2 linked regions of the Corallococcus caeni genome follow. The protein of the gene in region 1 interacts with the protein of each later gene in a pairwise test. Links are inferred from orthologs where the notes say so. Each region holds a gene or a part of one and is shown in the gene's direction. Other genes may lie near its edges. The genes, in order: AABA78_RS10605 and ftsA.

Region 1 (6,757 bases):
AGCGGCCTGGAGTTTCCCCGGGCCCGGAGGGGGCGCTCCCGTTAGCTTGCGCCCGTCATGACGACCCCCGTCTTCCCCCCGCTGCGTGCCGCCTACGACCCGGAGGCCTTCCGGGCCACCGCCCACGCCCTGATGGATCAGCTCGCGGACTACCTGAAGGCCGCGCTTGGAGGGGGCGCGATGCCGGTGCTCCCCTGGGCCCCGCCCGCGGTGAACCAGGAGCGCTTCGCCACGGCCTTTCCAGAAGAGCCGCCCCAGGAACTGGCTTCGGCCTTCGCGGGACTGATGGCGCGCGTGCTGGAGGGCTCGCACCACCTGCACCACCCGCGCTACGTGGGCCACCAGGTGACGGCGCCCGTGCCGCTCTCCGCGCTGTGCGACGCCGTGTCGTCGCTGCTCAACAACGGCATGGCCGTGTACGAGATGGGCCCCGTCGCCACCGCGATGGAGCACCACGTGCTCGCGTGGATGGCCGCGAAGCTGGGGCTGCCCTCCAGCGCCCGGGGCGTGCTCACCTCCGGCGGCAGCGCGGGCAACCTCACCGCCCTGCTCGCCGCGCGGCAGGCGAAGGCCGGCTACGACGCGTGGAACGGCGGCGCGCACGCGGGGCCGCCCCTGACGGTGCTCGTGCCCCGCTCCGCGCACTACTGCCTGGCCCGCGCGGTCCGCATCATGGGCTGGGGCGAGGGCGGCCTCACCCCGGTGGACGTGGACGACCACTTCCGCGTGCGGCCGGACGCCCTGGAGGACGCGCTCGCCGGGGCCACCCGCGCGGGGCGCAAGGCCATCGCCGTGGTGGCCAGCGCGGGCTCCACCGCCACCGGCGCCTTCGACCCGCTGGAACCCGTGGCGGACTTCGCGCAAAAGCACGGCCTGTGGTTCCACGTGGACGGCGCGCACGGGGCCGCCGCGTCGCTGAGCCCGAAGTACCGCGCGCAGGTGAAGGGCATTGAAAGGGCGGACTCCGTGGTGTGGGACGCGCACAAGGGGCTGCTCATGCCCGCGCTGGTGACGGCCGTGCTCTTCCGCGACGGGGCGCGCTCCTTCGACGCCTTCTCCCAGGAGGCCCACTACCTCTTCCACGGCGACGGCGACGACGCGCGCCCCTACAGCGACGTGGGCCTGCGCACGCTGGAGTGCACCAAGGAGATGATGCCCCTCAAGGTCTACGCGTGCCTGTCCGTGCTGGGCACGCGCGTCTTCGAGGAGGCCGTCACCGCGTCCTATGACCAGGCCCGGCGCTTCGCGGGCATGCTCACCGCCGCCCCGGACTTCCAGCTGGCGCTGGAGCCCGACTGCAACATCGTCTGCTTCCGCCACACCCCCGCGCACGTGCCCCCGGAGGGCTGGGACGCCCTCCAGGTCCGCCTGCGCGAGGCGTTGGTTACCCGTGGAAGTTTCTACCTGGTGCAGACGCGGCTGCCCCGGGGGGTGTACCTGCGTACAACGCTCATCCACCCGCTCACGGGGGACGCGGACCTGGAGGCCCTGCTGGACGCGCTCCGGATGGCGGCCCGGCCCTGAATTTTGTGTGCAAGGGAGTCGCCCGGACGGAGGAAATGCGATAGGGCGGGGCCGCCATGCTCGTCTCGCTCGTCATTCCCGTTTACAACGAGATTCCTACCCTGGCGGAAATCCTCCGCCGCTGCACCGCCGTGGACTTCCCCAAGGAGCTCGTCCTGGTGGACGACTGCTCCAAGGACGGCAGCCGCGAGTTCCTCCGCCAGCTGTCCGAACAGGGCCTGGACGTCCTGGGTGGCACGCCGAAGAACCGGAACGAAATCCGGGTGCTCTTCCAGGAGAAGAACCAGGGCAAGGGGGCCGCGCTGCGCCGGGGCTTCGCCGAGGCCACCGGGGACATCATCCTCGTGCAGGACGCGGACCTGGAGTACGATCCCAAGGACATCCCGCGCGTCATCCAGCCCATCATCGATGGCGAGGCGGACGTCGTCTTCGGCAGCCGCTTCATCGGGTCGCCGCGCCGGGTGCTGTACTACTGGCACACCGTCCTCAACAACGTGCTCACCACGCTCTCCAACATGACGAGCGGACTGAACCTCACGGACATGGAGACCTGCTACAAGGCCTTCCGCGCGGAAGTCCTGCGCTCCGTGCATGTGGAGGAGGACCGGTTCGGCTTCGAGCCCGAAATCACCGCCAAGGTGGCGCGCGGCGACTGGCGGGTCTTCGAGGTGCCCATCAGCTACCATGGGCGCACCTACGAGGAGGGCAAGAAGATTGGCTGGAAGGACGGCGTGCGCGCCCTCTACGCCATCGCGAAGTACTCCGTGAAGCGCTGACGTCCGCCCGGTCGCTGTCCGGGGGAGGATGCGGCCCGCTCTTCCGCGCGGGGCCGCGTCGAATGCGGAGAAGGGAACAGAGCGGCGGGTGCGGTTGGTTGTCCAGCGAGCGGCGCCCCAAGGGGGCTCCGGCTTTTCTTCCTCCGTATTGCGGCGCGTAGTAGTTTCGACAACGCACTCCGTCTGAAGGGCGGGGAAGTTTCGCGGCCCTTCCGAAAGTTTCCGTCCCCGTATGTTCGACTGGCTCCACACCCTGTTTTCGCGCGACCTCGCCATCGACCTGGGTACGGCGAACACGCTCATCTACATCCGCGGCCAGGGCATCGTGTCGAACGAGCCCTCCGTCGTGGCGGTGCAGCAGGACTCGCGCGGCGGCAAGAAGGTGCTCGCCGTGGGCAAGGAGGCCAAGGAGATGCTCGGCAGGACGCCGGGCAACATCGTGGCCATCCGGCCCATGAAGGACGGCGTCATCGCCGACTTCGAAATCACCGCCGCGATGCTGCGCTACTTCATCCAGAGCGCGCACAACCGCAAGACGCTGGTGAACCCGCGCATCATCATCGGCATCCCGTCCGGCATCACGGAGGTGGAGCGCCGCGCGGTGCGTGAGGCGGCCGCCAACGCGGGCGCGCGCGAGGTCTACCTCATCGAGCAGCCCATGGCCGCGGCGATTGGCGCGGGCCTTCCGGTGACGGAGCCCAGCGGCAACATGATTGTGGACATCGGCGGTGGCACGTCCGACGTCGCGGTCATCAGCCTCGCGGGCATCGTGTTCGCCAAGTCCGTGCGCATCGGCGGCGACAAGCTGGACGAGGCGATCATCCAGTACGTCAAGCGCAAGTACAACCTGCTCATCGGTGAGCGCACGGCGGAGCTCATCAAGATGGGCATCGGCACGGCGTACCCGACGGACGAGGTCATGACCATGGAGATCAAGGGTCGCGACCTGGTGGCCGGCGTGCCGCGCACGCTGACGGTGTCCAGCGACGAGGTGCGCGACGCGCTCGCGGAGCCCGTCAACGGCATCGTGGAAGCGGTGAAGCTGACGCTGGAGCGCACGCCGCCGGAGCTGGCCGGTGACATCGCCGACAGGGGCATCGTGCTGGCCGGTGGCGGCGCGCTGCTCAAGAACCTGGACACGCTCTTGCGCGAGGAGACGGGCCTGCCCGTGTTCCTCGCGGAGGACCCGCTGTCCGCCGTGGTGATTGGCGCGGGCAAGGCGCTGGAGTCGTTGGACATCCTCCGCCAGGTCTGCCAGCCGGGCTGAGGCTCCCCTCTTCCGATGCATCGTGACGGCGCCGGACCTCGCTCAGGGGTCGGCGCCGTTCGCGTTTCCGGGCGGTGGGGTGGCGGCGGCCCGGGGCAGCGGCAAGCCCGTGGGCGCGACGATGCGTGCCTCGCAGTTCGAGCGGCGGCCCTCCGGGTCGTCCTCCCTGCGGGACTGCTCCCGCACCAGGTCCCCCCTCAGCATGATTCCCAGCGGCAGGGAGTGCGGCATCTTCGTGTCCATCTTCGTGTCCACCTTCGTGTCCATGCAGGCGTCGAAGGCGCGCCGCATCCAGGAGCTGGCGGCGCGGACGGCGAAGCCGCCCAGGGCGTCCATGCGGGCCAGGCCGTCCAGGCGCTCCGTGAACACCGGGTAGCCCTCCTTCGCATTGCGCCGGGCGTGGACCAGGGTGGCGGCGGCGCGCAGGCCCGGGGGCAGGCGGCGGAGCTCCGGTCCAGGGACGTCCGAGGCGGACAGGACGTGTTGTCGCAGCGGTTCGCGCGCGAGCATCAGCGGCAGCGAGACATTGAAGAGCTGTTTCCCCCAGGCGTCGCCGGTGCGCGTGAGCTCCAGGGCGAGGAGCGCGAGGACCTCCGGGTCCAGCCGGGGCAGCACGGCCTTGGGGTCGCCCCTGGCCTCTTCCAGTACGCGCTTCGGGTCCAGCAGCACGTCCCGGGTGATGCGCAGCACGGCGCGGTCCACGGGGGACACCAGCGCGGCGAGCTCCGCGTCCTTTGGCGAGCGCTGGCCGGTGAGCAGGTCCAGCAGCGCCATCCGCTCCGGCTGCCGCGCCAGGGCGGGGGGAATCCAGTCGCGCATCACGTAGGACGTGTGCTCGGGCCCGGCGGCGGCGGCCGTGCGTCCGGCCAGCACCAGGAAGTCCCAGGTCCGGCGGCGCGGGTCCTCGCCGTGGCGGCGCACCAGGGTCGTCGCCGCGTCGCGCAGCCGCGCGCGCAGGAGGATGCGCACGTCCAGCTCCAGCGCCTTCAGTGTTTCTGGCGGGTGCTTCTGCTCGAGGGCGGTCAGCAGCCTCGCCGTCTCGGTGATGAACTCCTGGCGCTCGCGGTCCCCCCAGTCCGGCGGGTCCTCCAGCTCGAAGCGCCACCGCGCCTCCAGCCACGCGCGGTTCACCTCGGGCGAGTCCGGGAAACGTGTCGCCAGCTTCGCGTAGGCATCGACGGCGTCCGCGGAGCCCGGATGCGGAGGGCTCGCGCGCTGCAGGTAGAGGGCCGCCAGCGGTGAGTCCGGATGCTGCTGCGCGTGCTCCGCGTAGCGTGCGCGGGCCTGGGCCCCCTGGCCGATGAAGCGCATCAACTCCAGCGCCAGCGCCTGGGCCTCCGGGTCCTCCTGCCAGGTGTGCATCAGCATCGCCGCGTAGTCGCGCGTGTTGCGCCAGCGCAGGTCGGCCGGAAGGTTCGCGGGCACCTGCGTGTCCACGGTGAGCCACGCGTGCGCGGCCGTCTCCCGCGCCAGGGTGTTCCCGGGCTCCACCTCCGCGACGGCGGACGCCACGCGGCCCGCGGCCTGCCAGCGTCCCTCTTCCGCGAAGGCGCGCGCGGCGGCCTCCCAGTTCGCGGCCTGGACGGAGAGCCGCTCACCCGACTGGAGCACCATGGCGTTCTCCGGCAAGGACCGGGAGCGAGGGCTCGCGTAGGTGGCCTCCGCATCCGGGACCGCCTCCAGCATCGCCGCGCCCTTCACGTTGTAGAGGATCCGCTCGCCCTCCGTCGGGAGCACCACGTCCTCGAGGACCGCCTCCTGGCCGGGCCAGGTCGTCACCGCGCGGAGCAGGTCGTCGCCCAGCTTCACGCGCCCCTGCTCTTGCGTCCCGGGCGCCACCACCCAGTGTTCGCCGCCGATGCGCACGTCCACGGGCCGCGACAGGCCGTTGACGACCGTCACGGCGCGCAGGCTCCGCGCCTCCAGCCACACCGCGCCCGCCCCCGCGAGGGCACAGAGCCCCAGCGCCATCACGGCCAGGGCAGCCGCGCGGCGGCGAGCCCATCCGGGCGAGGGCGGCACCTGCCCGATGACCTGCACGGACGCCTTGTCGTCCGAGCGCACGAGGTAGCCGTCCAGCGGCCACACCGGAATGCCCAGCACCGTCACCGTGCGCTCGGCGACGTAGGGCGAGTCCGGGGCGGCGGCGCGCGGAGGAGCGCCCTTCCACCGGACGCCTGTCCCCAGCACGGAGGACGTGGGCGGCGGGCGACCCGCGATGACGAAAGCGCCCCGGTCCTCCACCAGCGCCGTCAGCAGCAGCCGAGTGGGCCCGGGCGGTTCAAGCTCCAGCCTGCGGCAGAGCACCGCGTGCACCGCCCACGCATCGCCCCGCGACAGCGCCTCCGACAGCGCGGAGTCTGGCAGGAGTTCCGTCAGACGCGGCGCGCGCTCCAGCAGGCCGCTGGGGTCCGAGACAGGGGTGAGGGACATGGCCCGCATTCAACCGGGGGCTGACGGGTGTGAAGCAAGCCCCCTGCCGTGAATCCCCTCAAGCCACGGCCCAAGGCCCTCGACCTCAAGAGTGTCTCCGCCATCGTCGCGCCAGGCCCCCGGACATCCGCGGGGGCCACCTCCCGCCCGACGCCGCTGTCCAAAGCTGTCCGACTGTCGGACAGGTTTCCACCGCTCGGCCGGGGCAGAGGGTCCCCTACCACGATCTTCCCAACTGGTCCGACTGTCGGACAGGTTCATGCGGCTCGGATGGAGCGGAGGTTCCCTGCCACGGGCTTCCCAACGAGTCCGACTGTCGGACAGGTCCGTGCGGAGTCCCCATGCCACGGTCCTCTCAAGTGGTCCGACTGTCGGACAGGTTCCTGCGGCTCGGCTGGAGCGTGCGCCCCCCGCCACGGTCCGCCCAACTGGTCCGACTGTCGGACAGGTTCATGCAGCGTCCCCCTGCCACGCTCCTCCCAAGTGGTCCGACTGTCGGACAGGTTCGTACGGTGTGCCTTTGGCGGGGGGAGGCTCCCCTTTGCCTTGAATCCCGTCAGGCCCCGGCCCGAAGCTCCCGCGCCATGGACGCCTTCGACCTCGTGATCATCTCCGTCATCGTCGCGCTCGGGCTGGGGCGCTTCCTCATGATGCGCGACCAGCGCCGCGCGCCCCCGGCGGAGGACGCCTCCCCTCGCAAGCCGACGCCCCAGCGCATCGCCGGGCGCGTCCTACTGGGGTACGCCTACGCGATGGC
Region 2 (6,698 bases), on another replicon or contig:
CGCGCGCGGCATCCCCACGCCGCCCTACCGGGCGTTCGACTCGGCGGAAGCGGCGCTCGCGGAAGCGGACCGCCTGCCGTTCCCCTTCCCGGTGGTGGTGAAGCCCAGCCGCGAGGGCAGCAGCGTGGGCGTGCACATCTGCAAGACGCGCGAGGACTACACCGCCGCCGTCCAGGACGCGGCGAAGTACGCGGGCACGCTCCTGGTGGAGCAGTTCATCAAGGGCCGGGAAGTGCAGGGCGGCGTGCTGGACAACGAGGCCCTGGGCGTCATCGAGGTCAAGGCCGCGCGCGAGTTCTACGACTACGAGGCCAAGTACAAGGCCGGCAGCGGTACTCAGTATCTCTTCCCCGCGCCGCTGCCCCCGGACCTGTACGCGCGCGTCAACGAGGTCTCCCTGGGCGCCCACAAGGCGCTGGGGTGTTCGGGTGGCTCGCGCTCGGACGTCATCGTCACCGAAGCTGGCGACGTGTTCCTGCTGGAAATCAACACGCTGCCCGGAATGACGGCCTCCAGCCTCCTGCCCAAAATCGCGGCGGGGCGGGGCATCGACTTCCCGGCCCTCTGTGAGCGGCTGCTCCAGGGCGCTTCGCTCAAGGCCTGAGCCGCTCCGCGTTCTTTCCTGGAGTTCCGGACCCTTGCAGGGGCGGGGTGTCCCCTCGTGCCGCTACAGCGACGTGCCTGTAGCCAAAAACTGGCGTGGTTCGACGTCCGCACGCAGCATGCGCCTCCCTAGTCATGGCCTTCGGAAAATCCAAGAACCGCCGCCGCCTGGACGCCGCACCGCGCAATGACGCGGTGAAGGGCGCGGTCCGTTCGCACGGGCCGTCGGTGGCGAAGGCGCTGGGGCTGGCCGTCGCGACGGCGGGGCTCATCTGGGGCGGCATCGAACTGCGTGCCTGGGCGGTGGTGACGCCGCGCTTCGCGCTGGAGTCGGTGAACTTCTCCGGGCTGGAGCGGGCGTCGCGTCCGGAGCTCCTGAAGCTGTCCGGGCTGACGGCGGGGCAGAACCTGTGGACGCTGGACCCGGCCGCGCTGGCGAAGGCGATGGGCCAGCACCCCTGGGTGCGCACGGTGGAGGTGACGCGGCGGTTTCCGCACGGCGTGTCCGTGGAGGTGACGGAGCACGCCCCCGCGGCGCTGGCGGTGCTGGGCGACCTGTACGTGCTGGACGAGGAGGGCGAGCCCTTCAAGCGCGTCACCCCGGGGGACGGGCTGGACCTGCCGCTCGTCACCGGCGTGGAGCGCGACGCGTACGTGGCGGACCCGGACGGTGTGCGCGCGAAGTTCCGCGAGGCGCTGGATGTAACCCGTGCTTATGCGCGGCTGTTGCCGGGACGATCCGAGCGGCTTTCTGAAGTGCGCCTGGAGAACACCGGGCTTGCGCTGGTGACGGCGACGGGGCAGGAGGTGCGCCTCGGCGCGGGCGAAACGGAAGTCAAGCTCCAGCGGCTGGCGCGCGTTCGTCGCGAGCTCAGCACAAGGGGGCTTGCGGCCGCGATCATTCGCCTGGATAACCGTGCCCGACCGGGTTGGGTGGCGGTGAGGCTTTCGAGTGGGTCCGACTCCGTGCGGAGCGGGGACTCGACGCAGTGAGGATGCTTCCTTCACGAAAGTGAGGGAGCCTGGGAGGAGTCATGGCGAAGCAGAAGTCGGGGGAGATCATCGTCGGCCTCGACATCGGCACGACGAAGATCTGCGCCATCGTCGGCGAGCTGACCGATAGCGGTATCGACATCATCGGTATCGGCACGCATCCGTCGAAGGGATTGCGCAAGGGCGTCGTGGTCAACATCGAGGCCACGGTGTCGTCCATCCGGCGCGCCGTGGAGGAAGCCGAGCTGATGGCCGGGGCGGAGATCTCCCACGTCTACACGGGGATCGCCGGCGGCCACATCAAGGGCTTCAACTCCCAGGGCATCGTCGCGGTGAAGGACAAGGAGGTCCGCGACGCGGACATCGCGCGCGTCATCGACGCGGCGAAGGCGGTGGCCATCCCGCTGGACCGGGAGGTCATCCACGTCCTGCCGCAGGAGTTCATCATCGACGACCAGGGCGGCATCAAGGAGCCCCTGGGCATGGCCGGCGTGCGCCTGGAGGCCAAGGTGCACATCGTCACGGGCGCCGTCTCCAGCGCGCAGAACATCGTCAAGTGCGCCAACCGCACGGGCCTGAACGTCTCCGACATCGTGCTCCAGCCGCTCGCCTCCGCCGAAGCGGTGCTGAGCGAGGACGAGAAGGAGCTGGGCGTGTGCCTCGTCGACATCGGCGGCGGCACCACGGACATCGCCATCTTCTCCGGTGGCTCCATCGTCCACACGGCCGTCATCGCCCTGGGCGGCAACAACCTGACGAGCGACATCGCCATCGGCCTGCGCACCCCCGCGCACGAGGCCGAGCGCATCAAGCAGAAGTACGGCTGCGCGCTCGCGTCCATGATCAACAAGGACGAGACGATTGAAGTGCCCAGCGTGGGCGGCCGTCAGCCGCGCGTCCTGGGCCGGCAGATTCTCTCGGAGATCCTGGAGCCGCGCGTGGAGGAGATCTTCCAGCTGGTGCACCGGGAGATCCAGAAGTGCGGCTACGAGGACCTGCTCGCGTCGGGCATCGTCATCACGGGCGGCAGCACGCTGCTCGCGGGCATGCCGGAGCTGGCGGAAGAGGTGCTGGGCCTGCCGGTGCGCCGGGGCATGCCGCGCGGCATTGGCGGTCTGGTGGACGTGGTGAAGAGCCCCATGTACGCCACGGGCGTGGGCCTGGTCGTCTACGGCGCCAAGCACATGGACCGCCGCATGTTCCGCATCCGCGAGGACGGCAACGTCTACAAGAAGGTGAAGGGCCGGATGCGCGAGTGGCTGGAAGAGATCTTCTAGGCCGGTTCCCGGAACCGGTGATGCGCTGAGTCAGGGCTCCCTTCGGGGGGCCCTTTCGCGTTTCTGGGGTGGCTGGGTCCGGCGCGCGCCTTGACGCGTCAGGGAGGACGCTGACGCGTCAGTCCGGGACGCGGTGGGTTTCCAGATTCCAGAATCCGGATCCGGCTTTCGGACGCCCGCCCTAAGCACGAGCGTCCGGCCGTGCAAGTTCCAGGATTTGGACGGATCGGGAATTCGACAGAGGATGGCGCTCGGCTTGCTAGGGGGCCTGTGGCTCCCGGAACACATCCCGCAGTTCCAGGTGGGCCTCTGAACCTATGACTCCACAAAAGACTTCGCGGTTGCTGACGCCCCTACTGGGAGTACGCGGCTCCGCCGCGGCGCTGTTGGCCCTGCTGTGTGCCGTGTTCGCGGCGCCACCCGCCTACGCGGATCCGGACAGCTTCGGCAATGGTAACGGCCACAACGGCGCGCTGACGGTCAACACGGCCAACAGGGTCATCAACGCGTATACACGGCTGACGGCGAACGCGAATGCAGGCGCCACCACTGTCACGGTGGATTCCAGCGCCGGCTTCGCTGTGGGCGACCTGATCATGATCTACCAGTCCTCCGGTTTTACGGGGACGGTGGTGACTGGAGAGCAGGCGCAGTTCAACGCTGCGGCGACTCCGGTAGGCAACTGGAACTTCGCGCGTGTGTCGGTGGTCGCCGGCGGCACCCTGACGTTCGCCCCTGCGCTGACGTCGAACTTCACCGGAGGCACTCCGGACAATGACATCGCCCTTCGTAGCTCTGCGCAGGTCATCCGGGTTCCTGAGTACACGAACGTGACAATCAATGCTGGGGCCAGCCTCCGCGCGAGGGCTTGGTCCAGTGATGTCGACTCCCGGGACACCGTGGGTGGCCTCGTGGTGTTCTTCGCGACGGGAACGGTGACGAACAACGGCACCATTTCCGCAGCTGGAGCTGGTTACCGAGGTGGCGAGAAGTTCAACGGATCAGGGGATAGCTGCACCCAGCTCGACCAGGAATGGGAGGGCGGGGCGATGAAGGGGGAGGGGTTGGTTCCCCTCCGTTACAAGGTTCCCGGTGACTTTCCGGAGGTGGGGCACCTCTTCGCGGGGCGGGGCAACATCCTCAACGCTGGCGGTGGCGGCGTCTGCCACAACTCAGGTGGCGGTGGTGGTGGCAATGGTGGTTCGGGTGGCATCGGCGGCCGGACCTGGACGGGGGATGCCGATCCCGCGCGCGCCGTAGGTGGGTTGGGCGGCGTCAAGATGCTCTTTTCTCCCTCGACCCGGCTTCTCTTCGGCGGCGGCGGTGGCGCGGGTCATGGCAATGACGGGGTGAGCGGCAAGGGCGGCAATGCTGGCGGCATCGTGTTCGTGCGCGGCGCTGCCCTGGCCGGGACTGGCAACATCACGGCGGACGGTGTGGCTGGCACCAATTCCCAGAATGACGCCGCGGGTGGCGGTGGCGCGGGTGGCACGATCTCCTTGAAGTTCACGGGGGCGCTATCCTGTGGTGGCACGGGCACCATCTCCGCGAGGGGCGGTAACGGCGGCAACAGCACCTTCACCGCGTCGCCGCATGGGACGGGTGGTGGGGCGGGTGGTGGCAACATCCTTCTTCAGGGCACGACCCTCTCGTGCCTGACGTCCGTTACGGGCGGTGTGGCAGGTGTTCAGCCGAGCGCGGCCGCGATTGATGGTGTGACGTACGGGTCCGCCCCGGGTAACCCGGGCGTCGTCAACCTGCCGCCGACCATCACCACGCCGGCCAACGGTTCGACGACGGCGAACACCACGCCCACCATCACCGGCACGACGCCGGATGGCGGCAACCAGACCGTCAACGTCTATGTGGACGGCACGTTGATTGGTTCGACGACGTCGAACGCATCCGGTGTCTTCACCATTGCGTCGCCCGTCCTGACCCCGGGCGCTCACACCGTTTACGCCGTCACTCTTTCTGGTGGCAGCCCTCTGCTTCAGAGCAACACCAACAACTTCACGGTGCCAGGCGGCACGCCGACGCCGACGGTGGCCATCACCACGCCGGCCAACGGCTCGACGGTGGCGAACCCCACCAACGTGGTCATCGCTGGCACGGCCGCGAACGCGACGTCTGTCTCGTTCACGTTGAATGGGACGAACTACGGCCCCTTCACGGTGACCGGAGGTAACTGGACCGCCACGGTGCCGGGCCCGCTGGCCAACGGCTCGTACACGGTGAATGCGGTGTCCACCAATGGCACCAGCAACAGCACCACGGCCACCTCCACCTTCACGGTGGCGGGTCCGACGGTGGCCATCACCACGCCGGCGAACGGCTCGACGGTGACGAACCCCACCAACGTGGTCATTGCTGGCACGGCCGCGAACGCAACGTCCGTCTCGTTCACGCTGAATGGGACGAACTACGGCCCCTTCACGGTGACCGGAGGTAACTGGACCGCCACGGTGCCGGGCCCGCTGGCCAACGGCTCGTACACGGTGAACGCGGTGTCCACGAACGGCACCACGAACAGCACCACCGCGACCTCCACCTTCACGGTGGCCGGTCCGACGGTGGCCATCACCACGCCGGCCAACGGCTCGACGGTGACGAACCCGAACGTGACGGTGACCGGTACGGCCGCGAACGCGACCACGGTGACGGTGACGTTCCAGGGCACCAACTACGGCCCCATCACGGTGACGGGCGGCAACTGGAGCCAGGCGCTCCCCGGTCCGCTGGCCAACGGCACGTACACCGTGACCGCGGTCTCCCGTAACGCCGGTGGCAACACGAGCACCACGGCCTCCTCTACCTTCACGGTGGCGGGCCCGACGGTGGCCATCACCACGCCGGCAAACGGCTCGACGGTGACGAACCCCACCAACGTGGTCATCGCTGGCACCGCCGCGAACGCGACGTCCGTCTCGTTCACGCTGAATGGGACGAACTACGGCCCCTTCACGGTGACCGGAGGCAACTGGACCGCCACGGTGCCGGGCCCGCTGGCCAACGGCTCGTACACGGTCAATGCGGTGTCCACGAACGGCACGACCAACAGCACCACGGCCACCTCCACCTTCACGGTGGCCGGTCCGACGGTGGCCATCACCGCGCCGGCTAACGGCTCGACGGTGACCAACCCCAACGTGACGGTGACCGGTACGGCCGCGAACGCGACCACGGTGACGGTGACGTTCCAGGGAACGAACTACGGCCCCATCACGGTGACCGGCGGCAACTGGAGCCAGGCGCTGCCCGGCCCTCTGGCCAACGGCACGTACACCGTGACCGCGACGTCGACGAACGGCACGACCACGAGCACCCAGGCCTCCTCCACCTTCACGGTGGCGGGCCCGACGGTGGCCATCACCACGCCGGCCAACGGCTCCACGGTCAACACCCCGAACGTGACAGTGACGGGCACGGCGGCAAACGCCACGTCCGTGACGCTGACCTTCCAGGGCACGAACTACGGGCCCATCACGGTGACTGGCGGCAACTGGACCTACGCGCTGCCGGGCAACCTGGCCAACGGCACGTACACCGTGACCGCGGTGTCCACGAACGGTACGACCAACAGCACCACGGCCACCTCCACCTTCACGGTGAACGTGCCGGCGCCGACGGTGGCCATCAGCACCCCGGCCAACGGCTCGACGGTCAACACCCCGAACGTGACGGTGACCGGTTCGTCCACGAACGCGACGACCGTGACCCTGACCTTCCAGGGCACGAACTACGGCCCCATCACGGTGAACGGTGCGGGCAACTGGAACTACGCGCTGCCTGGCCCGCTGGCGGACGGCACGTACACCGTGACCG

What was found.
Region 2: the proteins of AABA78_RS10605 (region 1) and ftsA interact in binary tests that used the Escherichia coli proteins (3 or more experiments, as listed by UniProt). The link is inferred for Corallococcus caeni from one-to-one orthologs.

Annotation. Positions count from the first base shown.
Region 1 is NZ_BTTW01000002.1:605,062-611,818, reverse strand. What follows is about bases 1,588-4,549. They hold AABA78_RS10605 (rod shape-determining protein), read left to right. Parts: upstream 1,588-2,532; coding sequence 2,533-3,567; downstream 3,568-4,549. Other genes in these bases: AABA78_RS10600 (tetratricopeptide repeat protein), read right to left, coding at 3,610-4,549; AABA78_RS10610 (glycosyltransferase family 2 protein), read left to right, coding at 1,588-2,300. Outside these bases: AABA78_RS10615 (pyridoxal phosphate-dependent decarboxylase family protein), read left to right, coding at 58-1,524; more of AABA78_RS10610, read left to right, coding at 1,581-1,587; more of AABA78_RS10600, read right to left, coding at 4,550-6,000; AABA78_RS10595 (hypothetical protein), read left to right, coding at 6,585-6,757. UniProt on the Escherichia coli protein: Forms membrane-associated dynamic filaments that are essential for cell shape determination. Acts by regulating cell wall synthesis and cell elongation, and thus cell shape.
Region 2 is NZ_BTTW01000001.1:1,357,562-1,364,259, reverse strand. Bases 853-3,755 are described here. They hold ftsA (cell division protein FtsA), read left to right. Parts: upstream 853-1,637; coding sequence 1,638-2,873; downstream 2,874-3,755. Other genes in these bases: agmC (adventurous gliding motility protein AgmC), read left to right, coding at 3,215-3,755; AABA78_RS05390 (cell division protein FtsQ/DivIB), read left to right, coding at 853-1,596. In the rest of the region: AABA78_RS05395 (D-alanine--D-alanine ligase), read left to right, coding at 1-604; more of AABA78_RS05390, read left to right, coding at 739-852; more of agmC, read left to right, coding at 3,756-6,698. UniProt on the Escherichia coli protein: Essential cell division protein that assists in the assembly of the Z ring. May serve as the principal membrane anchor for the Z ring.